One region of the Oryzibacillus soli genome, then DNA from elsewhere that is predicted to be linked to it. Evidence: predicted binding sites of a transcription regulator. Region 1 holds the regulator's gene; each other region holds the start of a gene.
The links. Region 1 encodes LexA, which represses DNA repair genes until DNA is damaged. Its sites were predicted from a motif close to CGAACATATGTTCG; they were not measured.

Region 1 (10,253 bases):
CCCGCGCTTCCGCCAGCAGCATCTCCGCATCCTCTTCCCCGTAACGCGAGCTGATATGGGTTAATACCAGAGCTATCGCACCTGCATCACGGGCCGTTTCGGCCGCTTCGACCGTGGTAGAATGGTGAAACTGCGCGGCCATCTCCGCCCGGTACGCGTCGAAGGTCGCCTCGTGCACGAGCAGATCCGCATCCAACGCCAGCTCCAGCGCTGCATTCGACTTTAGCGTATCCCCCAAGATGGTGACGATCCGGCCCGGAATGGAGGGGCCGACCACATCCTCGCTCCTTACGACGGATCCGTCCGGCAGCGTCACCGGCTTTCCCGCTTTCAGCATGCCGTACATCGGCCCGCTTGGTACGCCCAGACTTTTCAGCTTGTCGGCGTCCAGCTTGCCTTCCTTGACCTTCTCGGCTATCCGGAAGCCGAAGCATTCGATTCGGTGCTCCAGCCGCTTCACGGACACTTGGAAGCCTTCCTCCTCGAACAGAAGACCCTCCTCCGTGATCTCAACCGTCTCCAGCTCATAGGACAGGCGGGCCTGGCTCAGGCGAAGCGCCGTGTCGATGAATTCCCGGATGCCGGGAGGCCCGTACACTGTCAGCGGCGAATCACCGCCCTGATAAGAGCGGCTGGTCAACAGCCCCGGCATGCCATACAGATGGTCCCCGTGAAGATGGGTGATGAATATCTTATCCGTCCGGCTCAACTTGACCGGAGATTGAAGAATCTGCTGCTGGGTTCCTTCCCCGCAGTCGAACAACCAGGTGCTGCCGATCTCGTCCAGCAGATTCAGTGCGATTGAAGTCACATTGCGGCGCCGGGACGGCATTCCCGCCCCGGTGCCTAAGAAATAAAGCTCCATGGATCGATTCCTTCTTTACCTGACATTATACCTTTTCCACATTGAAATATTGGGCTTGCGGGTGAGCGAACACCATGGCCGACACTGATGCCTCGGGGTCCATCATGCTTCCCTCCGTCAGCTCCACGCCGATGTCCGACGGCTGCATCAGCCGGAACAGCTGCTGCTGATCGTCCAGATTCGGGCAGGCCGGATAGCCGAAGGATACTCGGATCCCCTGGTAGCGGGCGCCGAAGCGCTGCTTCATGGTCATATCCGCCGGATCCGGATACCCCCAGACGTCGCGCATGATGTGATGGATCCGCTCTGCGAAGGCCTCCGCCAGCTCCAGCGCCGTTGCCTGAAGGGCGTGGGAACGGAGGTAGTCTCCGGCGGCTCTCCATTGGGCGGAGCGCTCGCCGACGCCGGCGCCTGTCGTTACCACCAGGAAGCCCACATAGTCCATCTCGCCGCTCTCCACCGGCTTCAGGAAGTCGGCCAGACACAGATACGGCTCCACTTCCTGCCGCGGGAATGAGAATCTTTCCAATACTTTGCTCGGATCCGAGGGATCGTATACGAGAATGTCGTTGCCGTCCGATTGGGCCGGGAAGAACCGGTACATGCCGTTGGCCTTGATGATGCCCTCGGTTTGGGCTTCCCCTAAGATGCCGTCCACCACTTCCTTCAGCTCTACAGCCTTGGGCTCCTGGTTCTTCAGCGCCTGCTCTACGGAACCGCGGAGGCCCAAGTGATGGCCCAGCAGCATCTCGTGATTGACATACGGAATCAAGTGGCTCACCGGATAATCCCGCAGGACGTGGCGATCCAGATCCGGAGGAGTGAACACCGCCTGCTCCCGGTTGATGTTAGAGGTTCTGGCGCGGGATGCGGCAGGCAGCTCCTCCCTCCGGCGGCCGGATTCAGCCACGTCGGAATCCTTGGCCTTGCGGAGCTCCTCCACCATCAGAGCCCTCTGATCCGGGTCGCTCAGCTTGTTGGCAATGTCGAGGCCGTCCATGGCGTCCTTCGCATAGAGAACCAGTCCGTCATACTCGGGCGCGATTCGGGTCTTGGTGAACTTCCGGGTCAGCGCCGCTCCTCCGACGAGAATCGGCACGTCGATGCCGGCATTCCGCATGTCCTGGGCGGTCACCACCATCTGCTGGGCGGACTTCACCAGCAGGCCGGACAGCCCGATGGCATCGGGCTTCTCCTTGCGGTACGCCTCGATCAGCTGCTCCGGCGGCACCTTGATGCCCAGGTTGACGATCTGGTAGCCATTGTTGGAGAGAATGATCTCCACCAGGTTTTTGCCGATGTCATGCACGTCGCCCTTCACCGTGGCGAGGATGATTTTTCCCTTGACGGCGGATTCGTTCTTCTCCATATGGGGCTCCAGGTGCGACACCGACGCCTTCATGACCTCGGCGCTCTGCAGCACCTCGGCTACGATCAGCTCGTTGTTGTTGAAGAGGCGGCCGACCTCCTCCATACCCGCCATAAGCGGCCCGTTGATGATGCCGAGAGGCGAATAGGTCTTCATCGCTTCGTCCAGATCGGCAAACAAGCCTTCCTTGGTGCCCTCCACCACATAAGAAGCCAACCGCTCCTCCAGGGTCAGATTGGAGGTCTTGACCTCCTTCTCCACTTTTTTCTCCCGGAAGAAGGCTACGAAAGCAGCCAACGTATCGTCGTTCGTATCGAAGATCAGATCCTCGGCCAGCTTCTTCTCCGTCTCCGGAATGGACGCGTACCGCTGCAGCGTCTCCGTGTTGACGATGGCGTAATCCAGTCCGGCCTTGGTGCAGTGGTACAGGTAGACGGAGTTCAGTACCTCGCGTCCTGCCGGCGGCAGGCCGAAGGAGATGTTGGAGAGGCCCAGAATGGTCTTGCAGGCCGGGTATTTGGCCTTGATGAGCTTGATGCCCTCGATGGTCTCCACGGCGGAGCCGATGTATTGGGGATCGCCGGAGCCGATGGGGAACATGTTCGGATCGAAGATGATATCCTCCGGCTTGAGCCCGTATTTGCCGGTCAGAAGCTCATATGCGCGGGTCGCCACCTCGATCTTGGCGTCCCTCGATACTGCCTGCCCCCGCTCGTCGATGAGGATGCAGACCACCGCTGCCCCATACCTGTGGATCAAGGGCACGATGCTCTGGAATTTGCTCTCGCCGTCCTCCAGGTTAATGGAGTTGATGATGGCCTTGCCTTGGGAATACTTCAAGCCCAGCTCGATGATGTGATCATAGGTGGAGTCGATCATCAGCGGCGCCTTGACCTTCTTCACGACCTGCTGGAGGAAGTTCTCCATGGCATATGCCTCGTCGATTTCCGTGTCCTGCAGGTTGATGTCTACCACATGAGCGCCGTTCTTCACCTGGTTCCGGGCGATCTCCGAGCCTTCCTCGAACTTGCCTTCCTTGATCAGCCGCTTAAACTTCCGGGAGCCGGAGATGTTCGTCCGCTCCCCGACCATAATCGGCCGGTTCTCGTCTTCGATATAGACGGTCTCGATGCCGGATACGGCAGGCGGATGGTCACCGACTTCGCCACGGGGCGCATAGCGGGACAGCGTCTCGGCCATCGCTCGGATATGATCCGGCGTAGTACCGCAGCACCCGCCTGCGACGTTCAGCCAGCCCTGCTCAGCGAAGCCCGCCAGCTTCTTGGCCAGCGACTCCGGCGATTCGTGGTACTTGCCGTTCTCATCCGGAAGACCGGCGTTCGGGTAACAGCTGACGGCCGTCTTGGCCAGCTGGGACAGAGTCCGGATATGGTCGCGCATGAATTCCGGTCCCGTGGCGCAGTTCAAACCGATGGACACCGGGTTCAGGTGCTCCAGCGAGATGTAGAATGATTCGATGTTCTGTCCGGCCAGTGTGGTCCCCATGGGCTCGATGGTCCCCGAGATCATGATCGGGAGCTGGACGCCCAGCTCCTCCATGGCCTTCCGGACGCCGATGCTTCCCGCTTTGACGTTCAAGGTATCCTGGGACGTCTCGAGCAGCAGCGCATCCACGCCTCCTTCGATTAAGGCCAGCGCTTGCTCGTGGTAGCTGTCGACCAGCTGGTCGAAGGTGACGCCTCCGGTTACGGACAGGGTCTTCGTGGTCGGTCCCAATGCGCCCGCAACATAGCGCGGCCATTCGGGTGTGCTGAACTTAGCCGCCGCCTCCACGGCCAATCGTGCCGCAGCCAGGTTCAGCTCCCGGGCCTGGCGCTCCAGGCCGTATTCGGCCAGAACCACGGACGTGGTGCCGAAGGTGTTCGTCTCGATGATATCCGCCCCAGCCTCCAGGTAGGCTTCATGAATCTTCTTTATTACATCGGGGCGAGTGACGCACAGCTGCTCATTACAGCCCTCCAGGTCCTCGCCGCCAAAGTCCGCTGCGGTCAGATCTTCCTGTTGGATCATGGTGCCCATCGCGCCGTCCAGGATCATAATTTTCTGCTTCAATCGAGCTTGCAACGGTTGCTTCGTCAACATTCTCCATCATCCCTTCCGCCAAACCATTCGAATCTCTCGAAATATTTACCACCTAGTGTATCAAATGTGGCTATATATTGAAAGAGCTTTGACCATTATTATCCCTACCCGAAAAATAGGAATTATTTCCGTCCCCGATCATCTGCGGCAAAAGAGAACGCCGCTCCCTAACGGGCAGCGGCGCTCGGCTCCAAATCCATTATAGCTTGGTCCGGATGATCTCCATAAGGCCATCCAGATCGGACACTTCATAGACGGGAACGATCTCATCGGACCGCTTCACCCCGTGATGGTTGATCCATACGTTCGGCATGCCGATTCCATTGGAACCGAGAATATCCGTCGTCAGCTTATCCCCTACCATAAGACCTTCCGAAGGCTCGATGCCCAAGAGCTCCACCGCATGCCGGAAGATGGACGGAGCGGGCTTGCCTTCCCCGAAGTTGCCGGATATGACGATGTAATCGAAATAGCCCTCCAGAGCGGGCACACCCGCCAGCTTCTCCTTCTGCAGATCCGGGGCACCATTGGTCAAAAGCAACAGCTTGACCTTCCCTTTGAGCTCGTCCAGCACACGGAACGTCTGTTCGTAAGTCAAAGGGCGCTTGCGGCGTTCTGCCGGGAACAGCTCCGCCAACTGCTTGCCGAGCTCTGCATCTCCGATTCCGATTCCGGCCAGGCCGCGTGTCCAAGCTTCGATGCGGTAACCCGGGGATTGCTTCTCCAGCTTGCGGAACATCTCATGCTCCCCCTCGGAGAAGTGGGCCCAGAACGCTTCGAACGGATTGATGCCGATCATCTTGGTGAACGGGAAAGTCTCGTACGATTCGTACAGCGCACGGGCTTCCTTGCGGACGGATGCTTCCAGCGCAGCCGGATCGATCTCCGGATACTTGTTCTGTGCCGCAAGACAAGTGGCAAGGAAGGCCTCCTCCACACTACGCTCATCCCAGAGCAACGTATCGTCCAAATCAAACAGTACCGCTTTTAAGGCCACAATGGTTCCCCTCTCTCCATGGTTGTTAACGGGTTTCGTCTCTATAATCAAGCTTATGCTGTTGAGCGAACTCTCTCAGCCGTGCATTCAGCTCCTCCATCGGAAAACGGTGCTGCAGCTTGGTGTAGATCAGCTTCTTCTGCTTGCCCTTCAATTGAATGACCACATGGCCGGGGTTGAGCACCAGCCCCTCGATATCCTTAGGCTCCAGGAGCTTGTCCCCGGTGAACCGGCGGACCGTGACGTATTGACGGGAGATCTTAATGACCGGTCTGCGGACCAAATAATACAGCACCGCCAAGGCGATGTAGCTGAAGCCCGTGATCCAGTACATACTGGTCTTCGATTCCGTCTGGTACGTCAAGATGAAATATAAGATGGCGAAGATCGCCAGCACCGAAGCCAGCATCCAGCTCCGTCCCTTAATGACGGTTTCCGCCCCCCTGCTCACTTGCGGCAGGGAACCTAACCCCCGTTTGACCCGCCCATGATTGACGGTCTTCTGATTCTTACGCACCATGCGTTCCCATTTGCGCGACACGGCATTTGCTCCTTCAGCCTAGGTAGGATAGACGTCTCGAACAACCGCGCGGAGCGGTTACTTCTCCTCGTCTTCGACAAACTTGATATGGTCCAGCTGATCCCGCATGGAGGCGCGGAACAACTCGATGTATTTGCGGCGAAGCTCGTTGCGTTCATCCAGCTCATCTTCGGTCAATCCGACCGTTTTTGCCTTGCGAGCCAGCTCATTGATCCGTTTCACAAGCTCTTCCATTTCTCTGCACCTCCTGCTGCCCGTACATGGCTCCACTTCTTTACTACTTTGCCATTACCGCCGCGTGGTTGTCAAGATCAGCACTCGAGATTCGAATCCGGAATAAGCAAAAGGAGTCCAGCTGCTGTATATGCGCAGTTGGACTCCCTATTCAGATCTATAAATGATGAAGGGTTGTAGTCGGATGTTGGGTCTCCGCTCAAGGGAGAATTAATATTTGTCCGGCGCGCAGATCCGTGTTCTTCAGATTGTTCGCCTTCTTAATCTTGTTCATATAAGAACGAACGTTCTCCCCCTTGGGAAGATGAGAGGATGCTATGTCCCACAGGGTGTCACCCGGGCAAACGTCAACGGTTTCTTGAACGGTCATCTTAGCCGACAGCGAAGTGACTTGCGTAGTCATGGAAGGGCCGGTCACAGCGGCTGCAGTCTGATGATCGGAGCTTCCCGCATAGGCATGCAGCAAAGCACCTGACATTAAGGAAAGCATAATCACCATCATGAAGATTACCATCTTAACGACTGTCTTATTCACATGGACCACTTGAACCACTCCCAAACATTTGTTCTGGTATTAAGATACCACGAACACTTGTTTGTGTCAACCCAAAATCGAATGTTTGTTCGCATCCTCTTTCAACCGTTCGTTCGCAACCTGTTCGTTCGAACTTATGTTTGTACGAACTCCGGTTCTATGTTATACTTTGTATAATTATTACCAAACTGGAGTGATCAGAATGAGCAAAATTTCCAACCGTCAGCAAGCGATCCTCGACTTCATTAAGACCGAGGTCCGGGAGAAGGGCTATCCTCCTTCGGTCCGCGAGATCGGTGAAGCGGTCGGACTCGCCTCCAGCTCCACCGTACACGGACATCTGGAACGCCTCGAGAAGAAGGGCATGATTCGCCGGGACCCCACCAAGCCTAGAGCCATCGAGATTCTCGGCGAAGAGGACGGTCTCGAGATGTTCTCCCATTCGATAACGCGCGTGCCTCTGATCGGACGTGTAACGGCAGGCATGCCTATCACCGCTACCGAGAACATCGAGGGCTATTACCCTCTTCCGAACGATATGGTCCATGACGACACCGTATTCATGCTGAATGTCGTCGGCGAGAGCATGATCGAAGCCGGTATTCACGACGGAGACATGGTCATCGTCCGGCAGCAGCCGACAGCGCATAATGGCGAGATCGTTGTCGCCATGACAGAGGAGGACGAAGCGACCGTCAAGCGGTTCTATAAGGAGAAGGATCACATCCGCCTCCAGCCGGAGAATTCCGCTATGGAGCCGATCCGGGTCCGGAACGTCACCATACTCGGCAAGGTCATCGGCTTGATCCGCAATATCCACTAAACATCCACTTCTACCGTCATGATGAAGAAACGGCTGGCTCAGAGACTTCTGAGCCAGCCGTTTCTTCATTCTTAACCCAAACAAAAAAGCCCTTCGTACGCCTCGGCGCCGAAGGGCTTAACCATGAAGACAACAACGCTTAGTATTGCGTCATGTACTGGTCGCGTTCCCAAGCATGAACCTGGGTCCGGTACATATCCCACTCAATTTCCTTCAGCTCGTAGAAGTAGGCCAGCGCATGCTCACCCAGCGCGTTGCAGATCACATCGTCGCGGATCATCTCACTGAGCGCTTCCTTCAGGCTGGACGGCAGGCTCGGAATGCCCTGCTCCTCCCGCTCTTCCTCGGTCATCACATAGATGTTCCGGTCGGTCGGGGCCGGCAGACTCATCTTGTGCTTGATTCCGTCCAGACCGGCAGCCAGCATGACAGCCAGTGCCAGATACGGATTGGCGGCAGGGTCCGGGTTACGGACTTCGATCCGGGTGCTCAGACCACGGGAGGCCGGAATCCGGATCATCGGGCTCCGGTTGCTGGCGGACCAAGCCACGTAACAGGGGGCTTCATAGCCCGGTACCAGACGCTTGTAAGAGTTGACCGTCGGGTTGGTGATGGCGGCGAAGCCGCGTGCATGCTTCAGAATGCCGGCCATGTAATGGCGGGCAGCGATGCTTAAGCCCAGCTTGTCGCTCTCGTCGTAGAACGCGTTGCTGTCACCCTTGAACAAGGATTGGTGGCAGTGCATGCCGGATCCGTTCACGCCGAACAGCGGCTTCGGCATAAAGGTTGCATGAAGACCATGCTGGCGGGCTACGGTTTTCACCACGAGCTTGAAGGTCTGGATGTAGTCTGCAGCCTTCAGGGCGTTGGTGTATTTGAAGTCGATCTCATGCTGGCCCGGCGCCACCTCATGGTGGGAGGCTTCGATCTCGAAGCCCATTTCTTCCAGGGTTAATACGATCTCACGGCGGCAGTTCTCCCCCAAGTCCATCGGGGCCAGGTCGAAGTAGCCGCCCTGGTCGTTCAGCTCATTGGTCGGATTGCCCTTCTCATCCGTCTTGAACAGGAAGAATTCCGGCTCCGGACCGACATTCATAGCTGTGAAGCCCATAGCCTCGGCTTCCTTCAGCATCTTCTTCAGAATACCGCGGGGATCGCCAGGGAACGGACGGCCGTCCGGCAAGTAAATATCGCAGATCAATCGGGCAACACGATCTTCGGTAACCCAGGGGAAGACCACCCAAGTGCTCAGATCCGGGTAGAGGTACATGTCGGACTCTTCGATCCGCACATAACCTTCGATGGACGATCCGTCGAACATCATTTTATTGTCAAGGGCCTTCTCAAGCTGGCTAACCGGAATCTCAACGTTCTTGATCGCGCCCAGCAGGTCGGTGAATTGCAGGCGGATGAAACGGACGTTCTCTTCCTTGGCAATACGAAGAATGTCGTCTTTGGTGTAGTTTTTGTACACTGGTGGATCTCCTCCCTAATGGTAAATGGTGCTGTATAATATCGCCGCTTATACCTTGTCCCATCCCGCTTGCCGTCATCCCTGGGAAGGCGGATAAGCCGTCCTCACGGAAGAGGCCCCTGATCTACAAGAGCCTGGCGGTATTAATGGAAAAACCGTGACAGCTCGCCTTGGATCAGGGACACCTGGCCAGGCCGCTTGGTCATCAACTGCTGCTTCAGCATCTTGTGAAGCTGGGAATCAGTCAGCTCCTTCCGCTTCACTTCCGTCTGCTCGTTCAAGACGGTCGCTTCCTCGGAGGTCTGATCCACAGGCAGTAGCACCTGCTTGATGCCTGCGATATTCACGCCCTTCTCGATCAGATCCTTGATCTGAAGGAGCCTTTCGACGTCGTTGAATGAATATAGGCGCTGGTTGCCGCCCGTACGAGCGGGCATGACCAATTCGTGTTGTTCATAATAACGGATCTGACGGGCGGTCAAATCCGTAAGCTTCATGACGATCCCGATGGGGAACAACGCCATATTGCGGCGAATGTCATCACTCATACCCTATCACTCCTACTGACACATTATATGGCAATTGTAACGCTACCACAAAAAGTTGTCAAGTTGTGTTAGGTTTAATCACAGATTTCTTTCATAAATAATGGCATTCGCCTGGTCAAAATGACATCACATTCACAATGCCGAATACAGATAACATCAGCATTACAGGGCAAGCAAGCTTCGGTCCGCCATGCTCTGCAGCGCCGTCAGAACTCCCAGCTTCGCGTGGGAATAAGTCAGTCCGCCCTGCATATAGGCGATGTAGGGCTCCCGGATCGGCGCATCCGCCGACAGCTCCAGGCTGCCGCCCTGAATGAAGGTTCCGGCGGCCATGATGACCGGGTGCTCATAGCCGGGCATGTCCCAAGGCTCGGGCACGACGTGAGCATCGACGGCGGAAGCCTTCTGGATCCCCTGCACGAACGCGATGAGGTGCTCAGCCCCTGTGAAGCGGATGGCCTGGATCAGATCCGTCCTCGAATCCGGCCAGCGGGGATGGGACTCGAAGCCCAGCTCCTCGAATACCGCGGCGGCGAATACGCTGCCCTTGAGAGCCTGTCCCGTCATATGGGGAGACAGGAAGAGCCCTTGGTACATAGCCCTTGTCGTGCCCAGCATGGCCCCGACCTCTCCTCCGATTCCCGGTGCAGTGAGACGGAAGGCCGCCTGCTCCACGAGCTCCGCCCGGCCTGCTATGTAACCGCCGGTGGGAGCTACGCCTCCGCCCGGATTCTTAATCAGGGAACCCGCCATGAGATCCACTC
Region 2 (10,253 bases), on a different contig from region 1:
TGACGGACCGTCACGTGGTTCGTCTTGATGCCTTCCGCTTCCAGGCGGGCGCGGCCTTCATCGATGGTTCCGCCGGTGGACCCCATGCCGATGATCAGCAGGTCCGGAGCGGCATGCTTGGCGTCGGCTTTGATCGCGTTCGTCACCTTCACGTGCTTCAGCTTCTCCATCCGCTTATCCATCATCTTCTGACGGTTAACGGGAGATTCGGACGGGCGGCCGGTCTCGTCGTGCTCGACGCCGGTCACATGGTGCAGACCGTGCTTGGTGCCCGGAATGACGCGGGGCGAAACTCCGTCTTCGGAGAAGGCGTACCGCTTGAACTGCTCATTCTCCGAGAGCTCCGGAGGATTCGAGATCAGCTTGCCGCGGTTGATGACGATCTTGCTGTAGTCCAGAATCTCCGAGGATTGTTTGCCCAGGGACAGCTGCAGGTCGGTCAGTAGAATGACCGGGCATTGATGCTGCTCCGCCAGGTTGAACGCCTCGACGGTATCATAGAAGCACTCCTCGATGGTGCTGGGGGCCAGGACGATCTTCGGGATCTCGCCATGGGTACCGTAGATCATGGCGAAGACGTCGGATTGCTCCTGCTTCGTGGGCAAGCCGGTGGACGGGCCGCCACGCTGCGTATCCACGATAACGACCGGAGTCTCCGTCATACCGGCCAAGCCGATGGCTTCCATCATCAGGGACAAGCCGGGACCGGCAGAGGCGGTCATGGCACGGGCGCCGCCGTAATTGGCCCCGATGGCCATGGTTACGGCCGCAATCTCGTCTTCGGTCTGAATGACGGTTCCGCCCAGCTTGGGCAGAGCCTTGATCAGGTATTCCATGATTTCGGAGGCCGGCGTGATCGGGTAAGCGGGCATGAAGCGGCAGCCTGCAGCCACTGCACCCAGGCCGATTGCATCGTTGCCGATGATGAACATCTTCTGCATGCCGTCCGCAGGCTCCAGCCGGAATTCCTCCAGCGGGCCGCCGGCTTGGGCAAGGACGAAGTCGGAGCCCTGCTTGACGGCCTCGATGTTCTTCTCCACCACTGCCGGACCCTTACGGCCGAACTCTTCCTCCACCGCTTTATTGAAGACTTCCAGCGGCAATCCCAGAAGGGCCCAGGATGCGCCGGAAGCCACCATGTTCTTCATTAGGGAAGTCCCCAGGTCTTCCGCCATCTTCGTGATCGGCACGGCGAACAGACGGGCCTTGACGCCCTCCGGCACCACGGGGTTGAACTTGGCGTCCGCCACAATGACACCGTTCTCACGAAGCTCATGGGCATTCACATCGATCGTTTCTTGGTCGAATGCAACGAGTATATCCAAGTCGTCGGAGATAGCCCGGATGGGTTTGGTGCTGATCCGGATTTTATTGTTGGTATGTCCGCCTTTGATCCGGGACGAAAAATGGCGGTATCCGTATAAATAGTAGCCGAGGCGGTTCAGAGCCGTGGAGAAAATCCGGTCGGTACTCTCCACACCTTCACCCTGCTGGCCTCCGATCTTCCAGGACAATTGACTGATCACGACGCCCACTCCTTAGATGGTGAAAATGAAAACGCAGTATTTTCCTTCACATAAACGACAACTTTAAGGTTCATCCAAATTTTATGCCTTCGCTACTAAAAAGGCAAGCAAATTTGACGAAATTGTTACATTCCCATTTTCGATGAAATTCATACGGGAATGCGATCAATCTATCACAATAGTATCTGCCAAAAATATAGAAAAAATACCCCGTTCTTCGGAACGGGCTCAGTATGCCCTATTCCGAACGGGGTATTCCTTTAATCTCCGTCGTCATCCGGCAAATTCTCCATGAAGAAGCGGTGCCAGTTGCCGGACAGGAAGCCCTCCGCTTCCTCAGCCGTGTACCGCTTATGCAGCTCATTCGCCAATCGCTCATAATGCGCCGGATGCTCCAGTCCCGGGATGTGGTAATCGATCCCGTCGAAGTCGGAGCCGAAGCCGACATGCCGGACGCCCCCCAACCCGCAGATATGGTCGATGTGCGTGAGAATGTCCTTCACGCCGGGCTCCGACGTCTTGACGAACCAGGGCACGAAGGTGAGGCCTGCGATTCCCCCTTGGACAATCAAGGCTTTGATCTGGTCATCCGTCAGGTTGCGGGGATGGGAGCACACCGACTGAGCATTGGAATGGGAGGCCGCCAGCGGCTTGGTCGACAGCTCGATCAGCTCCCAGAAGCCCTTCTCGCCCAGGTGGGAGACATCGAGGATCAGCCCCAGCTTGTTGCATTCCCGGACCAGCTGCTTCCCCTTCACCGTCAAGCCGCCCTTCCGCGGCTCCATCACCCCGTCGGCGGCCCAATTGGATTGGTTCCACGTCAGCCCCATCATCCGGACTCCCAGATAGAAGGCCGTCCTCAGATAGACCATGCTGCCCTCCAGGCCGTCCGCCCCTTCCAGAGTGAGCATAGCCCCTAGTCTTCCCATGGCCGCCGCCGACTCCAGATCCTGCTTCGTCCGGACGAACTGGACGTTATTATGGACCGCGATCTTCTGATGGAACAGATCGAACCCCTCCAGCAGCCTCTCGAACGTGATCCTCTGGCGGTCCGACAAGTACACCGCGAAGCATTGTAGCACCATGCCGGCCCGCTGCAGCCGGGGATAGGACACATCCGCGTACACGCTGTCCTGCCGGAAGTCCATCTCGGGATGAAGCGCCATCTTGTCCAACAGATCGCAATGTGCGTCTATCACTTTCACCATGGAATTCCCCCCTTTTCTTCCCATTCTATGCAGACACGCAAAAAAACCTGTCTACTTCATAGCCGTAAACAGGCGGCGTGCCAAATGTTCCGGGTACCTGCTCACCGGGGTTCAACGATCAGCTTGATGGCGGTCCGGTCTTCCCCGTCGATGACGATATCTGTAAAAGCCGGTATGCATATCAAATCCACCCCGCTGGGAGCTACGAATCCGCGCGCAATTGCAACCGCCTTAACCGCCTGGTTCAACGCGCCGGCACCGATCGCCTGCAGCTCGGCTGCCCCCCGTTCCCTTAAGACGCCTGCCAGCGCACCTGCTACGGAGTTTGGATTGGATTTTGCTGAAACTTTTAATACTTCCATGAATGGTACCTCCTCGAGGAATAATGGATGGATTCCAATACCCATCTTATTCCGGGAGCTTTCCAAACATTCCTAAGCCCTGATAAGGTCTTAGGACCAGCCTGCAACAGTAAAAAATAACAAGCCCGTGCGGGTTGCACAGGCTTGTCGTTAATGGCTTCCTCACTCGCTGATGTAGTTGTCCTCATCCGTCCGGATGAGCCGCGTGGACTTGGCCAAGCCGGTCTGATCATCCAGCTCGATCAGGAAAGCATGGAAGTGCCACTTTCCCTCGTCCACGATAAACCGGGAGGGCATCTGGGTCAGGAAGCGGTGCATCACACCGTCTCGTTCCATGCCCAGGATCCCGTCCCGCGGACCAACCATTCCTACGTCCGTCAGATAAGCCGTACCACCCGGCAGGATCCGGTTGTCATTGCTCTGGACATGGGTATGGGTCCCCACGACGGCGGATACCTTCCCGTCCAGATACCAGCCCATGGCGATCTTCTCCGAAGTGGCCTCCGCGTGGAAATCCACGAAGATGTACTTGCTCTTGGATTTCATCCGCTCCAGGATCCCATCCACCGTCTGGAATGGGCAATCCAGAGGCGGCAGGAATGTGCGGCCTTGGAGGTTAATGACCAGAATTTCTTTTCCTGCGGCCTTTACCGTCGTATACCCATTGCCGGGTGTCCCCACCGGGAAGTTGGCCGGACGGATCAGCCGGGGCTCGTCATCGATGAAGTCGAAGATGTCCCGGTTGTCCCACGTGTGGTTGCCCATGGTGATAGCATGAACGCCCCAATCGAACAAGTCCTTGGCGATCTGATGGGTAATGCCTCGCCCGTGTGCGGCGTTCTCCCCGTTCGCTATGATGACGTCAGGCCGGTACTTGGACTTCAGACCCGGCAGCACATCCTTGACCGCTTTGCGGCCCACCGAGCCTACAATATCGCCGATGAATAACAGTTTGATGGGAATTCCTCCTTGAAAAAGAAAGGAAAGTGGCCGATTGCAGCCACTCCCCTTCGGTTCTTATTTGGCATATTCGACCGCGCGTGTTTCCCGGATGACCGTGACCTTGATATGTCCCGGATAATCCAGTTCGCCTTCGATCTTCTTCGTGATGTCGCGGGCCAGTCGGAAGGATTCGGTGTCGTCCACCTTCTCCGGCTGAACCATGACGCGGATTTCGCGGCCGGCTTGGATGGCGTACGATTTCTCGACGCCCTCGAAGGATTCGCAGATCTCCTCGAGCTTCTCCAGACGCTTGATATAGGTCTCCAGCGTCTCGCGGCGCGCTCCCGGACGTGCGGCGGACAATGCATCTGCCGCTCCGACCAGCATGGCAATGACCGATGTGGCTTCGCAATCCCCATGGTGGGATGCGATGCTGTTGATGACCACCGGGTGTTCCTTGTATTTTTTCCCGATTTCTACGCCAATTTCAACGTGGGAGCCTTCCACTTCATGATCGAGCGCCTTCCCGATGTCATGAAGCAGACCGGCACGTTTCGCCAATGTAACGTCTTCTCCCAATTCTCCCGCCATAAGACCGGCCAAGTACGCCACTTCCATGGAATGCTTGAGGACGTTTTGGCCATAGCTTGTACGAAACTTCAAACGGCCCAGAATCTTGATCAAATCCGGGTGCAGGCCGTGAACGCCAACCTCGAATGTGGCTTGCTCGCCGTATTCGCGGATGCGTTCGTCCACTTCCTTGCGGGATTTCTCCACCATTTCTTCGATGCGGGCCGGATGGATCCGTCCGTCGGCCACCAGCTTCTCGAGAGAAGTGCGGGCGATCTCGCGGCGGATCGGATCGAAGCCGGACAGGATGACCGCTTCCGGCGTGTCGTCGATGATCAGGTCAATGCCCGTCAGCGTCTCCAGTGCGCGGATGTTGCGGCCTTCGCGTCCGATGATGCGGCCTTTCATTTCTTCGTTCGGCAGCGTGACGACGGATACCGTAGTCTCGGCGACGTGATCGGCGGCGCAACGTTGGATGGCAAGCGTGATGATCTCTCTTGCCTTCTTGTCGGCTTCTTCCTTGGCTTGCGTTTCGATTTCCTTGATCATCTGTGCGGTCTCGTGGCGCACCTCTTGCTCTACATTGGTCAAGATGATGGTGCGTGCCTCTTCCATTGTAAGAGCGGAGATCCGTTCGAGCTCCATCACCTGATCACGGTACAGCTGGTCGATCTGAGCTTGGGTTTCTTCAATGCGCTTTTCTTTGCTCGCAACCTGCTCTTCCTTGCGCTCGAGGGAATCGATCTTTTTATCCAGCGTTTCCTCTTTTTGCAACAATCGCCGTTCTTGTCGTTGAATTTCGTTACGACGTTCACGAATGTCTTTTTCAGCTTCGGTGCGGAGCCGGTGGACCTCGTCCTTGGCTTCCACAACCGTTTCCTTCTTCAGTGCTTCGGCTTCCTTCTTGGCGTTCTCCATAATCTGCTCGGCAGCCTGCTCGGCACTGGAAATCTTGGCCTCAGCAATTGATTTGCGGATAAAGAAACCGATAAACCCACCAATGGCAGCAGCAGCGAGCGAGATTAGGATCCAGATGACACTTGTTGGCATCTACGTCACCTCCTCGATGTTTCTCCAAGGTGTTTGCTTGGGAATATTCGGTTTTCATTCCGTGGTTTTACAACCTGCAGTTTCATACGTTATCGGTATTGCGCAAAGCTTGGTCTTACGGGCGTCAGACGTTGATGAATTGGCGAAAAGCTTTTGCATATCTAGGATAAAAATATACATGAACATTTTATCTTTTGTCGAAGAACATTGTCAAGCTATTGTCAACCAAACCCATCCAGCTGTCGAAACGATTAAGGACTGCACACGTTTTCTAATATGTTAATCGCATTAATTATTAACCTCATTAAAAGAAGGATTCATCCTCCGTATCCCCTAAATCCGCCGTCTGGGCCACTTCCTTCAACACCCGGTTCACGAGCTCGCTGGAATACCCCCGCCGGAGCAGAAACGCCATCACCTTCCGTTTCTTCTCCAGTCCTTCCCCGCCAGTGATGTTCCATTTCTTCCTTCCGATCTCCAGTGCCGCCGAGTATTCTTCTTCAGGATCGATGTCGCCGAAGGCTTGTGAGATCACCGTATCGTCCACGCCCTTCTGAGACAGCTCCATCTCCACCCAACGGCGGCCTTTCTTCTGGCTCATGATCCGGTGCTCCGTCCACAGCTTGGCGAAGGCCCCGTCATCGAGTACCCGCTCCTCCTGCAGCCGCTTGACCGTCTCTCCGATCCATTCGCCTTCGTAGCCCTTCTCCTTCAGATGGAGCTCTACCTCTTTCTTGGAACGGGGACGACGTCCCACGTAGCGGATCGCCTCCATGTAAGCCTGATGCCGTTCATCGTCCCGAAGGATCTCTTCGAGCTCCTCCCGCTCTACTTGCTCTCCCTTGATCAAGCGGTGCTTGATCATGATATCCTCATGGACCGAGAAGGCATAGCTGCCCTCTATAAAAATATTATAACGCCGTTTGTTCCCCTTCTGGCGTTCGACCATCGTAATGGACCCCGACGCCATATTCTCCTGCTCCATAATGAACCTCCCGACCGAATATCTGCACATGATTAGAAAGAAAGCACCCTAGCGATTAGGGTGCCTTCCGGTATGGATTATTCGAAGTTTAACAGAGCTGCTTCTTCATCCTCGTCATCCTTGTCCGCATCCGGAGAAACATGGGTGATCAGATTGCTGGACTCCCGGATCTTCTTCTCGATGGAGTCGGAGATGTGCGGGTTCTCCTTCAGGAATTGCTTGGAGTTCTCACGTCCCTGTCCCAGACGGTCACCGTTGTAGGAGAACCAGGCGCCGCTCTTCTGGACGATCTCCATCTCGGTGCCGATATCGATAATGCTTCCTTCCTTGGAGACGCCTTCGCCGTACATGATATCAACCTCGCACTGCTTGAACGGAGGAGCCACCTTGTTCTTCACCACTTTGATCCGGGTCCGGTTGCCGATCATGTCGTTGCCCTGCTTCAGGGTCTCGACCCGGCGGATATCCAGTCGAATGGTGGAGTAGAACTTCAGCGCGCGGCCGCCCGGTGTGGTCTCCGGATTGCCGAACATGACGCCGACCTTCTCGCGAAGCTGGTTGATGAAGATGGCGATAACCTTGGATTTGTTGATGGCGCCGGACAGCTTACGAAGAGCCTGGGACATCAAGCGGGCTTGAAGACCCACGTGGGAATCTCCCATCTCTCCTTCGATCTCGGCCTTCGGCACGAGGGCAGCAACGGAGTCAACGACGATAATGTCCACGGCGCCGCTCCGAACGAGGGCTTCCGCGATCTCCAGCGCTTGCTCGCCCGTATCCGGCTGGGAAAGCAGCAGTTCATCTATGTTGATGCCGAGCTTGCTAGCATAGAGGGGATCCAGAGCGTGCTCCGCATCGATAAAGGCGGCTTGTCCGCCGGCCTTCTGTACCTCAGCGATGGCATGAAGCGCGACGGTGGTCTTACCGGAAGACTCCGGCCCGTAGATCTCGATAATACGGCCGCGCGGAAATCCGCCTACACCAAGAGCGATGTCCAATGCAAGGGAGCCGCTGGGGATGGTCTCTACCTGCATATGGGTGGACTCTCCCAGTTTCATGATGGAGCCTTTGCCGAATTGCTTCTCAATATTGCGTAATGCCATTTCCAACGCTGCTTTCCGATCTGCCAACCGACTCACTTCCCTTTTTACGATTATAGTATATATGATAACTTGTTTTTCGGTTTTTGCCAAGAGTTTTTCGAACATACATTCGCATACCCGGCGAATAAAAAACCGTAACCAAAGAAGTTATCCTTGTTACGGTTCTTCCGCAAACCTTATGCCTATTATAGCCCCGAATCCGCTGGACGCGCAACTCTATTCTACTTCAGACGCTTCCAGAGCTGATAGAAGGCAAGCTTGGCCGCACGCAGCTTCACCATGTCCCTATTTCCCGACAGCTTGGACTCCATCACTTCCGCAGGTCGGCCCTTCTCGGCCAGCCCGATGAAGACGGTGCCTGCAGGCTTGCCCTCGGAAGGGCCGGGTCCGGCTACTCCGGTAACGGACAAGGCGTAGTCCACGTTCAGCTCCTGAAGCAGATTCTCGGCCATCAATCGGGCCGTCTCGGCGCTGACGGCGCCGGGGGCTCCCTCTCCCTCCAGAACCTCCATCGGCACCTTCAGAAGCCGGTGCTTCAGTTCGTTGGAGTAGCTGATGATTCCGCCCTTGAAGACGGAGGAGCAGCCGGGAACCGACGTGATCAGATCCGACAACAGTCCCCCGGTGCAGCTCTCCGCCACCGCCGCCGTCCTGCCGCGTTCCTGCAGGAGACGGACGACGACGCGCTCCAGCCCCACGTCCTCTTCCGCGTAGAGGTACTGACCCAGCCGGCTTCGGATGATCTCCTCCGTGGGCTGCATCTTGGCTTCCGCTTCCTCGGTGCTGTGGGCCTTGGTCGCAAGCCGGATCGTAACCTCTCCCTCCTTGGCATAAGGAGCGATGGTCGGATCCTCCTGGCTCTCGATGAGATCCAACAGCTCATGTTCCAGGGTCGATTCGCCGATTCCGCAGAACTTCAGCATCTTCGAGTGAAGGGGGACGGCGTCCGTCATCACACCTTGGAGCCAGGTCTTCGCGTAAGTCTGGAACATAGGCTTCATCTCACGAGGCGGTCCCGGCAGCAGAATGTAATGGCGGCCTCCGGAGCTGATCCCGACCCCTACCGCTAACCCCGTGTCGTTCGGCAGCGGATCACCGTCCTCCAGCATCAAGGCCTGGCGCGCATTGCTCTCCACCATGTGGATGCCACGGGACGAGAACACGTTCCGGATCCTCTCCATAGAAGGCTCATGGATGGAGAGCGCCTTGCCCAGGAACCGGCCCAGCACATCCTTAGTCAGATCGTCCTGGGTGGGCCCCAGGCCTCCGGTACATAGGATAAGCTCCGCTCTCTTCGACGCCAGCTCCAGAGCCTGCAGCAGCCTTGCTTCGTTGTCTCCGACCACGGTCTGGAAATAGACGTCCACTCCCAGGGCCGCGCATTCTTGCGCCAGAAACTGTGCGTTGGTGTTGACGATTTGCCCGAGCAGCAGCTCGGTTCCGACGGCAATGATTTCGGCTCTCATTCCCTGCCCCCTTACCCCAATGGGGATTACTTGCTGTAATTAATGAGATTCTTATTCTTCACGAAGTAATCGACCCCGGAGTAGATGGTGATGACGGCTGCCACCCAGCTCGCCCAGTAATCGAACTGGAAATTGACGAAGTGGAACGGGAAATTGTTCAAGAGAAGCGCGATGATCGCCGTAATCTGGGTTGCGGTCTTCCACTTTCCCCATTTGCTGGCTGCCATAACTTTGCCCTCCAGCAAGGCAATCTGCCTTAAGCCGGTCACCGCAAACTCTCTGCTGATGATCACGATGACGATAAATGCGCCGACCTTGTCCATCTCAACCAAGGATACCAATACGGCGGTAACCAGCAGCTTGTCGGCCAGAGGATCCAAGAGCTTGCCCAGGTTGGTGACCATCTTGCGGCTTCGCGCAATATACCCGTCCAAGCTGTCCGTACTGGCGGCAATGATGAAGATAAGCGCTGCGATGACCTGGTTGTAAGAGATGATGAAGTTATCGATCTTAAGATCCGGCAGCGGCATTTTCACCAATAGAAAGAACATGATCAGCGGCACAAGGAAGATCCTTGCCAGAGTAATGCGGTTGGCCAAATTCATGCGATCGCCTCCCCGGCAAGATCAAATTCGAAGGAATGGGTGATCCGAACCTTCACGATATCGCCGATTCCCGCCTTGGCTCCGGAAACGAATACTTCTCCGTCAATCTCCGGCGCATCGTATTGGGAACGTCCAATATACACGTCATTGCGTCCGTCGTAACGCTCCAGCAGCACTTCGATTTCTTCGCCGACGCGGCTCCAGTTGCGCTTGTTGGAGATCTCGCGCTGCAGCTCCATCAGCTCGTTGGCCCGCGCTTCCTTCACTTCATCCGGGACTTGGTCCGGCAGCCTGGAAGCGGGCGTATCCTGCTCCTGGGAATAGGTGAAGACGCCCAGCTTGTCGAATTGGATGTCCTCGACGAACCGCTTCAGGTTCTCGAAATCCTGCTCGGTCTCACCCGGGAATCCGACGATCAGGGAGGTGCGGAGCGCAA
Region 3 (10,253 bases), on a different contig from region 1:
AAGATCTAGGGACATTAAAGGTCAAGGGAATGAATGTAGCTCTAGAAGTCGGTGCCATAACACAACACCGTATCTACGCGTTGGGACCTGGAGGTCCCTTGGTCTGCATAAGGCAGTTCGGGAAAGCCAACTCAACAGATAACCCAGCACCACCTAACCGCATCGCGGCCGTTTGGGACCCAGCTGCGCTGGTGGATCCTTGCTTCCTTAAGGTGGTATGGGTTCGTGAATACAAGAACGTTATTTGTAATTGGGGCAACTTATACAGGAATTAGGGTGAATGTGATGAAGATTAGATTAATATATGTACTGATAATTTTAGTTAATTTATTAGGGTGTGATGCAACAACTAAATTAGTTCCATCTAAGGAACATGAAATATTAACAACTTCAACTACACAATCAATTGACAAACCATCAAAACAAACGAATATTACAACAGAAAAAATAATTGAACAACCTAATGATATAAATAAAGAAGTAATGACTTTACCAAAGAGGTTAACACCTAAAGAGTTCTCTGTTTCATTTTCGGTATATAAGAACTTCGATAGAGAATTGACAAAGAAAGAGGTAAATGACTTTGTAATAAATGACTGCAGTTGTGAAGGTGATTTATTCAAAGTTAATTTCGAGGGCAAGGATGAAGAAGGGATATTTATTTTTTCTATAAGAAGACGAAGTGATACTGTAGCCAAAGGATGGTATTATATTGATCCTAGGACAGGTAATGGAATTAAAGATCCAGGGTAATGTAAGGGATTATACCTCTATTTCGATGGAGGCCCCAACTACATATAACACCGTATCCGTATTCACGCGTCGTGCCTGACGGCACTCGGCGGTGGATGCGGGTCAACGTGGCCCTGAACCGGCTGCGCGCACAACCCTGTGAGGCTAAGTGGCGGAGCCACCCGGCGCTAGCCCGCCTTAAGCCTCTCGGGTTCGTGAATACAACTACGTTAGGAGAAGTGCCGGAATTATCAGGGGGAGGCCTCAAAGTGATTGGGCCAATAATTCTAAGAGGCGAATTAATTACTAGCTTTAGAGAACATCTCTTAAATACTGAATACCATTATGTAATACATAACGGTGAAACTAAACTTAACAGTATAGCCAGGAGACTTGATATTGAACAAGCGAACTATCTGCTTAATAATTTTATTAACTCAAGATATCCTTTAGTGTGCAAGGCTGGAAGCAAAAGTGTGATTCCATTCTTTGATTACCACGTTGCAGTAAACAGTTATAATAGCGAAGATAAAGAACTTCTTATAACTGAACTGATAGTTCGAGAGCCAAAGGGCAGTAACATGATTAATGGAGTTCTAATGGCGTTCTATATGTTGATCAATGATAGGTATAAGCATGAAAGATTATTAATTCCTTTTAAGTTGCCTGAGATTAAAGGATATGACGATATTGAAATTAACTCTACAGATAATGTGACTTTTTTATGTAAAAAAATTCGATGAAGTCGACACCTTCGTCTAACACCGCATTCACGCTTCGGGCCGCCTAGGGTTCATGAATACAACAACGTTATATAAAAGGAATGCAAATAATTTATCGAACCTCAAACACATAACGGGGGTAATTCATTGAAGTATCCATTTGAATGTATAACGGACTTAGTATTTGTTAACAAAGACCAACTAGAAATATCAGATATTATATTGGTCCCAGGCGGGAGTCATCCTCAGCTTATAGAGAGAGCAGTTGAGTTATATCATTTGGGACTTGCCCCATATATTCTTCCTTCAGGTGGATACAATGCTAAAATTAATCAAACAGAATGGGAATTTATGAATGAAATCGCAATAAAAATGGGAGTACCTCAAGAAGCTATTATCAAAGAAAATGAAGCAAAGAATACATTTGATAATGCGAGAAATTCATGGAATCTTATTATTGAACGAAATATTAAAGTCAGTCAAGTGATAATGGTTTGCAAAGCGCAACATAGTCGAAGGGCATTAATGACTTATCAAACTGTTTTTCCCTTGAATGTTCGATTCTTGATGGAACCCATTCAGGATAAGAACAATATTACACGGGATAACTGGTTCTTAGATGAGAAAAAGATTAACGCAGTAATGGGCGAGGTAGAGAAGATATCAAAGTATTTTGTACATCACATTCCAAATTGGATAAAGAAGGATATTGGTTCGTAAATACCAGAATGTTATATGAAATTTATGCAAATAAAACAAGTTGAAGGAAGTGTTCTCAATGGAGCCTAACATTCAAGAACAACAAAATGACTATCGACCTCTGGGGAGATCTGGGCTTGGGGGATGGTTGATTTTAGTACAAATTGGGCTTTATTTTTCGATGTTTTTATTAGCAATACAATTACTACAACATTCGTTACCAGCATTTGCTACCCAGACATGGGAAGTATTAACTTCAAAACAATCTGAATACTACCACCCTCTATGGGGGCCAACTATAATTTTTGAGGCTGTTTTTAATGCCGCATCATTCATTTTCTGTGTATACCTATTAATCAATCTCTACAAAAAGAAAACAATATTTCCTCGACTAATGATTATTTTCTATAGTGTAAGTTTAGCAGTGGGTATAATGGATTATTTATTAATACTTCAAATACCTTTAACGAGAGAGCTTGATGATGGAAGCTTATTGAGGGATTTAATGAAGTCTGGTGTTAGATGCGCGATATGGATTCCTTATTTTCTTAAATCAGAACGAGTGCATAATACCTTTGTCAAGTAAAACTCGATGAAGGCATAATCTTCGTATAACACCGTTTTTAAGTTGGAAATCTTATAGAAGATAAGAGAGGTTGTACACATGGGAGTAGCCTGTACATTAAGTTGCACACAATGCTCTTACAAACAAAATGTTTTTTTGGGAATTGGCTTTAGATATATTGATTTGAATACCATTTTGGAATGGTATGAGCAAGAAGAAGGGCGACAACGAATCAAAGAGTTTATGAACAAGGACGACACACATTTTGAATGTTATGATGGGCTTTACGTTTGTCAACAATGCAGTTGCTTGTTAAATAATGTTTTTCTATATATAAAGACGAACGACGATTCTTATACTAATAGTTATGTTTGTCCGCGCTGCAATATACGAATGCCAACAAAGCCACTGCTTAATGACGTCAAGAGCGGGGTGTTAGATTGTCCAGACTGTAGGAAAGAAAAATTAGAAGTGAATTTTTATATGGATTGGGATTAGAATATTAAAAGGTAGGAACAACGATGTCTTTTGTGAAACATTTCTCAAAATCGCACTGCATAGAATGTGCGATCTTTATTTTCAAAAATAATTGAAAGTGACGCTTTCTGGACTATCCCAGAATCGTCTAGCACCGTATTCATCCGCAGACAATCCTGCATTGGCGTTAAACCAGTGCGGATTCGCGAATGCAACAACGTTATAACCAACTGCTGCAAATCATCCATTAATTATGGGAGTAGAATCTATGAAGCAAATTAAGATGAAAGACATAAAGTTCTTTTCTTATTGTAAGCTTAATGCAATCATTTGGGGATCAATTGGTTTAGTGCTAGGATTACTATTTTTTGCTATAAGTTTGTTTGGTGGCAATGCCAGGGCATATTGGGGAACTTATGAAATAACTGGAGTAGCGGCTGGCGCTATTTCATTAATTATGGCTCCACTAATAACTATAGTTATGGCATTCTTTTTATCTCTTATTTCTTACGTACCCTTTTCCATTATAACTTCCATACTCAAAGGGATTCGTATCGCAGGAAAATTCGAAAATGTAGAACACGATAATCATCCGGATTTATCACAAGAAACAATACCTGAAATAACAAAACAAGAAGATGAAAATGATTGAATAGATGATTTGAAAGATTCTTCAAGGAAAGCATTCACAGCGTATAACACCGCATCTACGCCTTGGGCCTACTTGGTCTGCAGAGGCATTTCGAGGAGGAATTTATGTACGAACTTCATGACGAAGAAATTGAAATACGAAGCTCCATACTCGACGAAGAGCGGGAACCGTTTGTAATTAGGTTTTATTTTAACAACAAATCCTCCATATGCGGCTTTGTTGCAAGAGGTGAAACGGGGTTCACCCAGTTTGGACTTGATATTATCGCCGCCGGAGTTTCGGCACTAATCATCAATACCATACATAGCATCAGACACCTAACAAAAGATACGGTAGAATCGGATATTCAAAGGAATTATGCAAAATGCATATTGCCAGACTTACAAAGTAAAAATCGGGGAAGTAGGGAGGCGGTAGCATTATTGAATTCATTGGAGATCGGAATTCATAGCATTCAAAACACATATGGGGAAAAATATATCACCATTGAAAAAATATATGAAAGAAAAGAACAGAGGATATTTAATATATTTAAATGATAGTGGAATCAGGTAGATGACCCTGCATCGCAAATGCCTTAAGTTCAGGAGATTACATATTAAAATGAACACGGGAGGATAACCAATATGAATCTTGAAATCAAACCTCTCACTCCGGCTCTTGCCGAAGATTTCTTTGATTTTTTCGACAATCGCGCATTTACGGACGATTCTCCCATGCAGCCGTGCTTCTGCTGCCGCCCACAAATGACTGCGGAGCAGGAGAGGACGGAACTATTCAGCTTAATTGCGGCAAACCCTGGAGTCATGCCCCGCGACATACCCAGCTTCAAGTCGACGCTCCGCAAAATGGCGGAGCAGCAAATTTTGGCCGGTGATTTACAGGGATACTTGGCGTTTGATAGTGGCGTATCTATCGGTTGGTGCAACGCTAATAATAAGGAAAACTATTCGACGCTAGGGATCGGCGAAGAGATCAGAAATGCGTATAAGGCTAGTCCCAACGAAAGGATTAAGTCGGTGTTATGCTTTGAGATTGCTCCGAATTATCGCGGTAAAGGGATTGCTACCGCTCTGCTTACTCATGTGTGCGAGGATGCGAAGGCCAAAGGCTATGATGCGATTGAAGGGTATCCTCACCTGCGCCTCCAACGGGAAACGTTCGATTTTATCGGTCCGGCCCGGTTGTTTGAAAAAGTCGGGTTCATGAAAGTGGCGGAGCAAGGCAACGTTGCTATTATGAGAAAGAAGATTGGATGCGAAGAAGCGTGCCAGTGAATTGCTCTCCGAGGATGAGATAAGAAGGGTAACACTCAGGAAATCGAACGAAATGTTTATGGAATAAATGTGGCCGCCGCGGATCCCCCGCGGCGGTTTTTTTGCAAGTTGCGGCGGGTTCATGAAAATGATTCGTCTTGATGCGTTTTGGGAAAAGTATACATTGCATTGCGAACATATATTCGGTATATAATAAGAACAGGAGTTCTTATTTCTGGGGGCGGTTCATGGTGAAACAGCGTACCATATTTTTGGTTGACGGCCAGTCCTTCTATGCTTCCGTGGAGAAGGCGGCCCGGCCGGACCTGAAAGATAAACCGGTCGCCGTAGGGGACCCGTCCCGCAGGTCCGGCATCATCCTCGCCGCGTGCCCGATCGCCAAGGCCCGGGGCGTGACGACAGCCTCACGGGTCGGCGAAGCCCTGGCCCTGTGCCCCGACCTGGTGGTGGTTCGCCCCAGGATGCGCACCTACATCTCCGTTTCCCTGCTGATTTCCGAGATCTTCGAAGCCTTCACGGACCAAGTGGAGCCCTACAGCATCGACGAGCAGTTCCTGGACGTTACCGGGTCCATCCCGTACTTCGGCTCGCCGGAGGAGATGGCCCGGCAGATCCAGTCCCGGGTGCTCCTCTCCACAGGGGTGTGGTCCCGGGTGGGGATCGGCCCCACCAAGGTGCTGGCCAAGATGGCTACCGACAACTTCGCCAAGAAGCGGGAGGAAGGCGTCTTCCGGCTGGGCTTCGACAATATGGAGCGGGACCTATGGCCGCTCTACACGCACCAGATGTTCATGGTCGGCAACCGGATGGCGCGGCATTTCCTGAGGATGGGCCTCGTGACCATCGGCGACATCGCGCGCCTCGAGCTGGGGGAGTTCAAGACGCGCATGCGCCACCGGATGGGCAAGCAGAGCGACATTCAGGCGGAATATTACTGGCAGACCGCCCGCGGCATCGACCCGAGCCCCGTGGTGGCCCAGATCCGCAACCCGCTGAAGTCCGTCGGCCACGGCAAGACGCTCCGGAGCAGCCTCTATACGAAGCTGGAGGACATCGAGGTGGTGCTGCTGGAGCTGGTCATTGAGGTGTGCCGCCGCTGCCGGAGGCACGGGTTCATGGGGTATACGATCACGGTCGGGGCGATGGAAGCGGACGGAGAGCGCGGCCGTTCCTTCAGCCGGCAGATTACCCTGGAGCAGCCCACGTCCCTTACGCACGAGGTGGCGACCGTGGCGCGGCGGATCTTCGAGCAATACTGGAACGGTCTGCCGGTCAGCCATCTGAACGTCTCGTTATCCCAGCTCGTCACGGATGACGTGATCCAGCTGACCCTGTTCAATGACCGCAACCGGGCGTATTGCCTGGAGAAGGCGACGGATGCGATCAAGGACCGGTACGGCAGCGCGGCGATCGTGCGCGCCTCCTCCTTGCTGGAGGCCGGGGTGGCCTGGGAGCGGGCGGCACAGGTGGGAGGTCATTGGGCGTGAGCAAACTGGACGGCAACGAGAGGTGGAAGACGAAGATGCTGCTTACCGAGCACCAAGAGGATTACGACAACACCCGCGGAATCAAGCGGAGCTCCGGTCCGACCAGCGAGGAACTAACCCTGATCCGGGACAGCATCCTGCTGCCGCATCTGCAGACCATGGTGGAGCGGAGCCTGGAGGATATTGAGCATTCGCCCGGGATCCTGAAGCGGCTTCATCTCATGACGGCCCGGATTCTGCTGACCCGGATCACCGACGATCTGTATGCGATCAAGCGGGAGCTTAGACGGCGCAATATCAAGATCCTGAACGACGAGCAGTCCGAGAATGTGCTGTACTACCATTTTGTCTGCCGGGGCTACACCGACCGCTTCGGCATCGTCCGGGACGTGGCCCGATCCGAGCTCAGCGTCCGCCTGGCCAAGTACATCAAGGACCTTATGGCCCTGCTGGCGCAGAAGCCCGCCCCGCCGGCCGTCCAGGCCGAAGGGGAGAAGGGATGAGGGAAAGGGGCTTGCATGGCGCTCCCCCAATATGGTATCGTAATCCTAATTGAGTCATAAGGAGGTGAGGTAGGAATGAATTGCAATGGAATGGTCACCCGTCTGAACCAGCTGCCGATCGTCATGGCTGGTCTTGTGCATGCTTATGCCGCTGACGCTACCCGTCTGCCCATTTGCACCCATACGGCTGTACCCATTGCGAATCGCTTCCTACCTTGAACTCGGACGGAGCTTTATCCCGGAGTCGTAGGGACTTTTCCCTACGGCTCTTTTTTTGTTTCGTTCCCTGTGCCCGAGCGGCGGCACAGTCGGTATGGGAGCCTAAGCCTAATCCATAGGAGGATCCTAACCATGACCATCTTAGCAAGCATGCAGCATATTCAGAAATACCACGGCGCCCAGCTGGTGCTTGGCGACATTACAATCGAAGTCAGACAAGGCGAGCGCATCGGCTTAATCGGCTCGAACGGGAGCGGCAAGTCCACCCTGCTGCGGGTGCTGGCCGGGCTGACTCCGCCGGACAGCGGAACGCTGGCGATCGCCAAAGGAACCCGAATCGGCTATCTGGCGCAGGTACCGGAGGTGGAAGACCGGTACACGGTGGGAGACCTGCTCGCGCGCGGTTTCCGCGAGGCACGGGAGTGCCGGGAGGAGATGTCCCGGCTCGAGCAGGAGATGGCCGAAGCGGACGGCGAACGGCTAAACGGCATCCTGCAGCGGTATGCGGCGCTCCAGGAACGGTTCGAACGCCTCGGCGGCTACGAGATGGAATCCCGGATCGAACAGGTGGCCCACGGGCTGGGGATCCCCCGGTCCGATTATGAACGGCCCTATGCCACCTTATCCGGCGGGGAGAAGACCAAGGCGGGACTCGCCTCGCTGCTCATCGAGCAGCCGACACTCCTGCTGCTGGATGAGCCGACGAACCACTTGGACACGCAGGGCATCGAATGGCTGGAGTCGTTCCTGCGGACCTATGCGGGAACCTGCATCCTCGTGTCCCACGACCGGTACTTCCTGGACCAAGTCGTCACCGGGATCGTCGAGCTGGAGGATGGGGAAGCCTTCCCGTACCGCACGAGCTATTCCGGTTACGTGAAGGAGAAGGAGGAACGGCTGCTGCAGGAATTCGCCGCCTACCAGGAGCAGCAGAAGGTGATCCGGAAGATGAAGGAGACGATCAAGCAGCTGCAGGAGTGGGGGAAGCTCGGCGGGAACGAGAAGTTCTTCCGGAGGGCGGCCTCGATGCAGAAGGCGCTGGACCGGATGGAGAAGATGAAACGCCCGGTGCTGCAGCGCCGAACGGCGGACTTCGAGCTCCAGGCCGCGGAGCGGTCCGGCAAGCAGGTCGTCCTCTTGGAGGGAGTCCGGAAGCGGTATGGGGAGCGCCCCATCCTGCAGGGGGCGGACGGTCGGCTCCTCTATGGGGACCGGACGGTGCTCGTAGGGGGGAACGGAGCGGGGAAGTCTACGCTCATGAAGCTGCTGCTGGGAGAAGCAGCGCCGGATGGCGGCAAGGTGGAGCTGGGTGCCCGGGTCGAGGCCGGATACCTCGCCCAGCAGGACGCTCCCGACAGCAAGCGGACGGTCCTTGAGCATTACTGCCGCGAGGCGGAGGCGGAGGAGGGCGAGGCCCGGCGGGAGCTGGCGGGGTACCTGTTCTACGGCGCCGCGGTGTTCAAATCCTTGGCCTCTCTGTCGGGCGGCGAGTGGACGCGGCTGCGTCTCGCCATCCTCATGCGGCGGAAGCCGAACCTGCTCCTGCTCGATGAGCCGACGAACCACTTGGACATCGCCTCCCGCGAGGCGCTTGAGGAAGCACTCGAGGATTACGAGGGCACCGTACTCGCCATCTCGCACGACCGGTACTTCACCAACCGGATCGCCCGGAGTGTGTGGGAGCTCAGGGAAGGCATCATCACCCCGTACCTCGGCGGATATGATGATTACAAGGCGAAGAGCTCGGAGCTGCGCGAACGCCGGGCGGAGAAGGCGGCCTCTCGGGAACAGCCCAAGCCGGCGGCTGCTCCCGCTCCACGGCCGGAGCAGCGCCGGGGCGGGGTGCGCCGCGAGCAGCTGGAGAGCCGAATCGAGGAGCTGGAAATGAGCATCCGCGAATGTTCGGCCGAGCTGGAACAGCCGGAGCTGGCTTCGGATCCCGCCGGATTGGCGAAGCGCTGGCAGGAGCGGGAGGCGCTGCAGGCCCAGTTGAACGAGCTGCTGGAGCAGTGGGTGGAGCTGACGGAATAAGGGAAGCCGGCAGAGCTATAGTGGGACGGTCCAAACAGGGCCGTCCCTGTTTTTTTGTATCGAAAATGTTCCATTCTATCAAAAAGGGCGCATCCAAAGTAGCGAGGATTCCCACACGGAACGATGGATATTGAAATGGTAGTGGAGGCGGGGGCGGCGATATAATTCATGGGAAGAGGCCCGGACATACGGGGAAGACAAGGGGAGGATGCAAATGAAGCTGCAGGTGCAAGTATACGATGAACGGAACCGGTTGACCTATTGCAAGATCCGGCTATCCCTGCCGCAGGAGCCGCTAACCGTCTACTGCAAGGGGGAATATGAGTTCGAGCTGTCCCCCGGGGAGTACCGCGTGGAGGTATATAAGGGCAAATTGTTCACGCCTGCTGTAGTAACGGTGATGATCGGGGAGAAGAATGTCGTACTCCAGATCAACTTGAAGGAAATTGTGAACACCCTGCGCCTGGGCCTCTATTCCTTCGATGCCCATTCCCATGTATCCCGGAATCCGCATTCGGACACGGGTACCTTGGAATACGCCTCCACCATAATGCGGGGGGAGGACTTCAACTTCTTCTTCGCCGGCTCCCCCTACGACCGGGAGACCCATCTGCGGGATGCGGATCCGTCTGGAGGGGGGACGATACCGTACAGGCAGAAGTACGCCGCTCAATTGGGCGAGATCAACACCACCTCCCGGTTTATGCTCGACATCGGCAACGAAATCGTCAAATGCCGGTACGGGCACATGTTCCTGATGAATTACGACCAGATGCCCCCGTACAGCCAATATTACGACCGGTCCTGGGATCCGTGGCTGTTCACCAAGATCGGGGAGGAGCCGGATTATCTCATCGCCTACCCCTATGAAGCGCTGCGGAAGGAGAGG

Region 2: recA (recombinase RecA) is a predicted target of LexA. The motif match lies at 7,845-7,858, and genes of this name have one in related genera.
Region 3: ACSEXW_RS26690 (DNA polymerase IV) is a predicted target of LexA. The motif match lies at 5,296-5,309, and genes of this name have one in related genera.

What each region holds. Positions count from the first base shown of each region.
Region 1 covers NZ_JBPPGJ010000005.1:240,310-250,562, reverse strand. Annotated here, with positions in the region: gene rnz (ribonuclease Z) at 1-865, opposite strand, end outside; gene metH (methionine synthase) at 891-4,334, opposite strand; gene ACSEXW_RS08845 (HAD family hydrolase) at 4,537-5,334, opposite strand; gene ACSEXW_RS08840 (hypothetical protein) at 5,360-5,875, opposite strand; gene ACSEXW_RS08835 (DUF896 domain-containing protein) at 5,933-6,109, opposite strand; gene ACSEXW_RS08830 (LysM peptidoglycan-binding domain-containing protein) at 6,309-6,611, opposite strand; gene lexA (transcriptional repressor LexA) at 6,847-7,467, shown strand; gene glnA (type I glutamate--ammonia ligase) at 7,607-8,941, opposite strand; gene ACSEXW_RS08815 (MerR family transcriptional regulator) at 9,085-9,489, opposite strand; gene ACSEXW_RS08810 (methionine gamma-lyase family protein) at 9,652-10,253, opposite strand, start outside.
Region 2 covers NZ_JBPPGJ010000018.1:36,116-46,368, reverse strand. Annotated here, with positions in the region: gene ACSEXW_RS21835 (2-oxoacid:acceptor oxidoreductase subunit alpha) at 1-1,526, opposite strand, end outside; gene ACSEXW_RS21830 (dipeptidase) at 1,787-2,734, opposite strand; gene spoVS (stage V sporulation protein SpoVS) at 2,836-3,096, opposite strand; gene ACSEXW_RS21820 (TIGR00282 family metallophosphoesterase) at 3,259-4,053, opposite strand; gene rny (ribonuclease Y) at 4,114-5,658, opposite strand; gene ACSEXW_RS21810 (regulatory protein RecX) at 5,963-6,643, opposite strand; gene recA (recombinase RecA) at 6,721-7,773, opposite strand; gene ACSEXW_RS21800 (competence/damage-inducible protein A) at 7,968-9,212, opposite strand; gene pgsA (CDP-diacylglycerol--glycerol-3-phosphate 3-phosphatidyltransferase) at 9,239-9,817, opposite strand; gene rimO (30S ribosomal protein S12 methylthiotransferase RimO) at 9,814-10,253, opposite strand, start outside.
Region 3 covers NZ_JBPPGJ010000030.1:9,020-19,272, forward strand. Annotated here, with positions in the region: gene ACSEXW_RS26655 (hypothetical protein) at 226-753, shown strand; gene ACSEXW_RS26660 (hypothetical protein) at 861-1,475, shown strand; gene ACSEXW_RS26665 (YdcF family protein) at 1,602-2,174, shown strand; gene ACSEXW_RS26670 (DUF2569 domain-containing protein) at 2,233-2,739, shown strand; gene ACSEXW_RS26675 (hypothetical protein) at 3,464-3,847, shown strand; gene ACSEXW_RS26680 (ribosomal-processing cysteine protease Prp) at 3,952-4,386, shown strand; gene ACSEXW_RS26685 (GNAT family N-acetyltransferase) at 4,474-5,124, shown strand; gene ACSEXW_RS26690 (DNA polymerase IV) at 5,352-6,611, shown strand; gene ACSEXW_RS26695 (YhjD family protein) at 6,608-7,114, shown strand; gene ACSEXW_RS26700 (hypothetical protein) at 7,190-7,333, shown strand; gene abc-f (ribosomal protection-like ABC-F family protein) at 7,466-9,364, shown strand; gene ACSEXW_RS26710 (CehA/McbA family metallohydrolase) at 9,579-10,253, shown strand, end outside.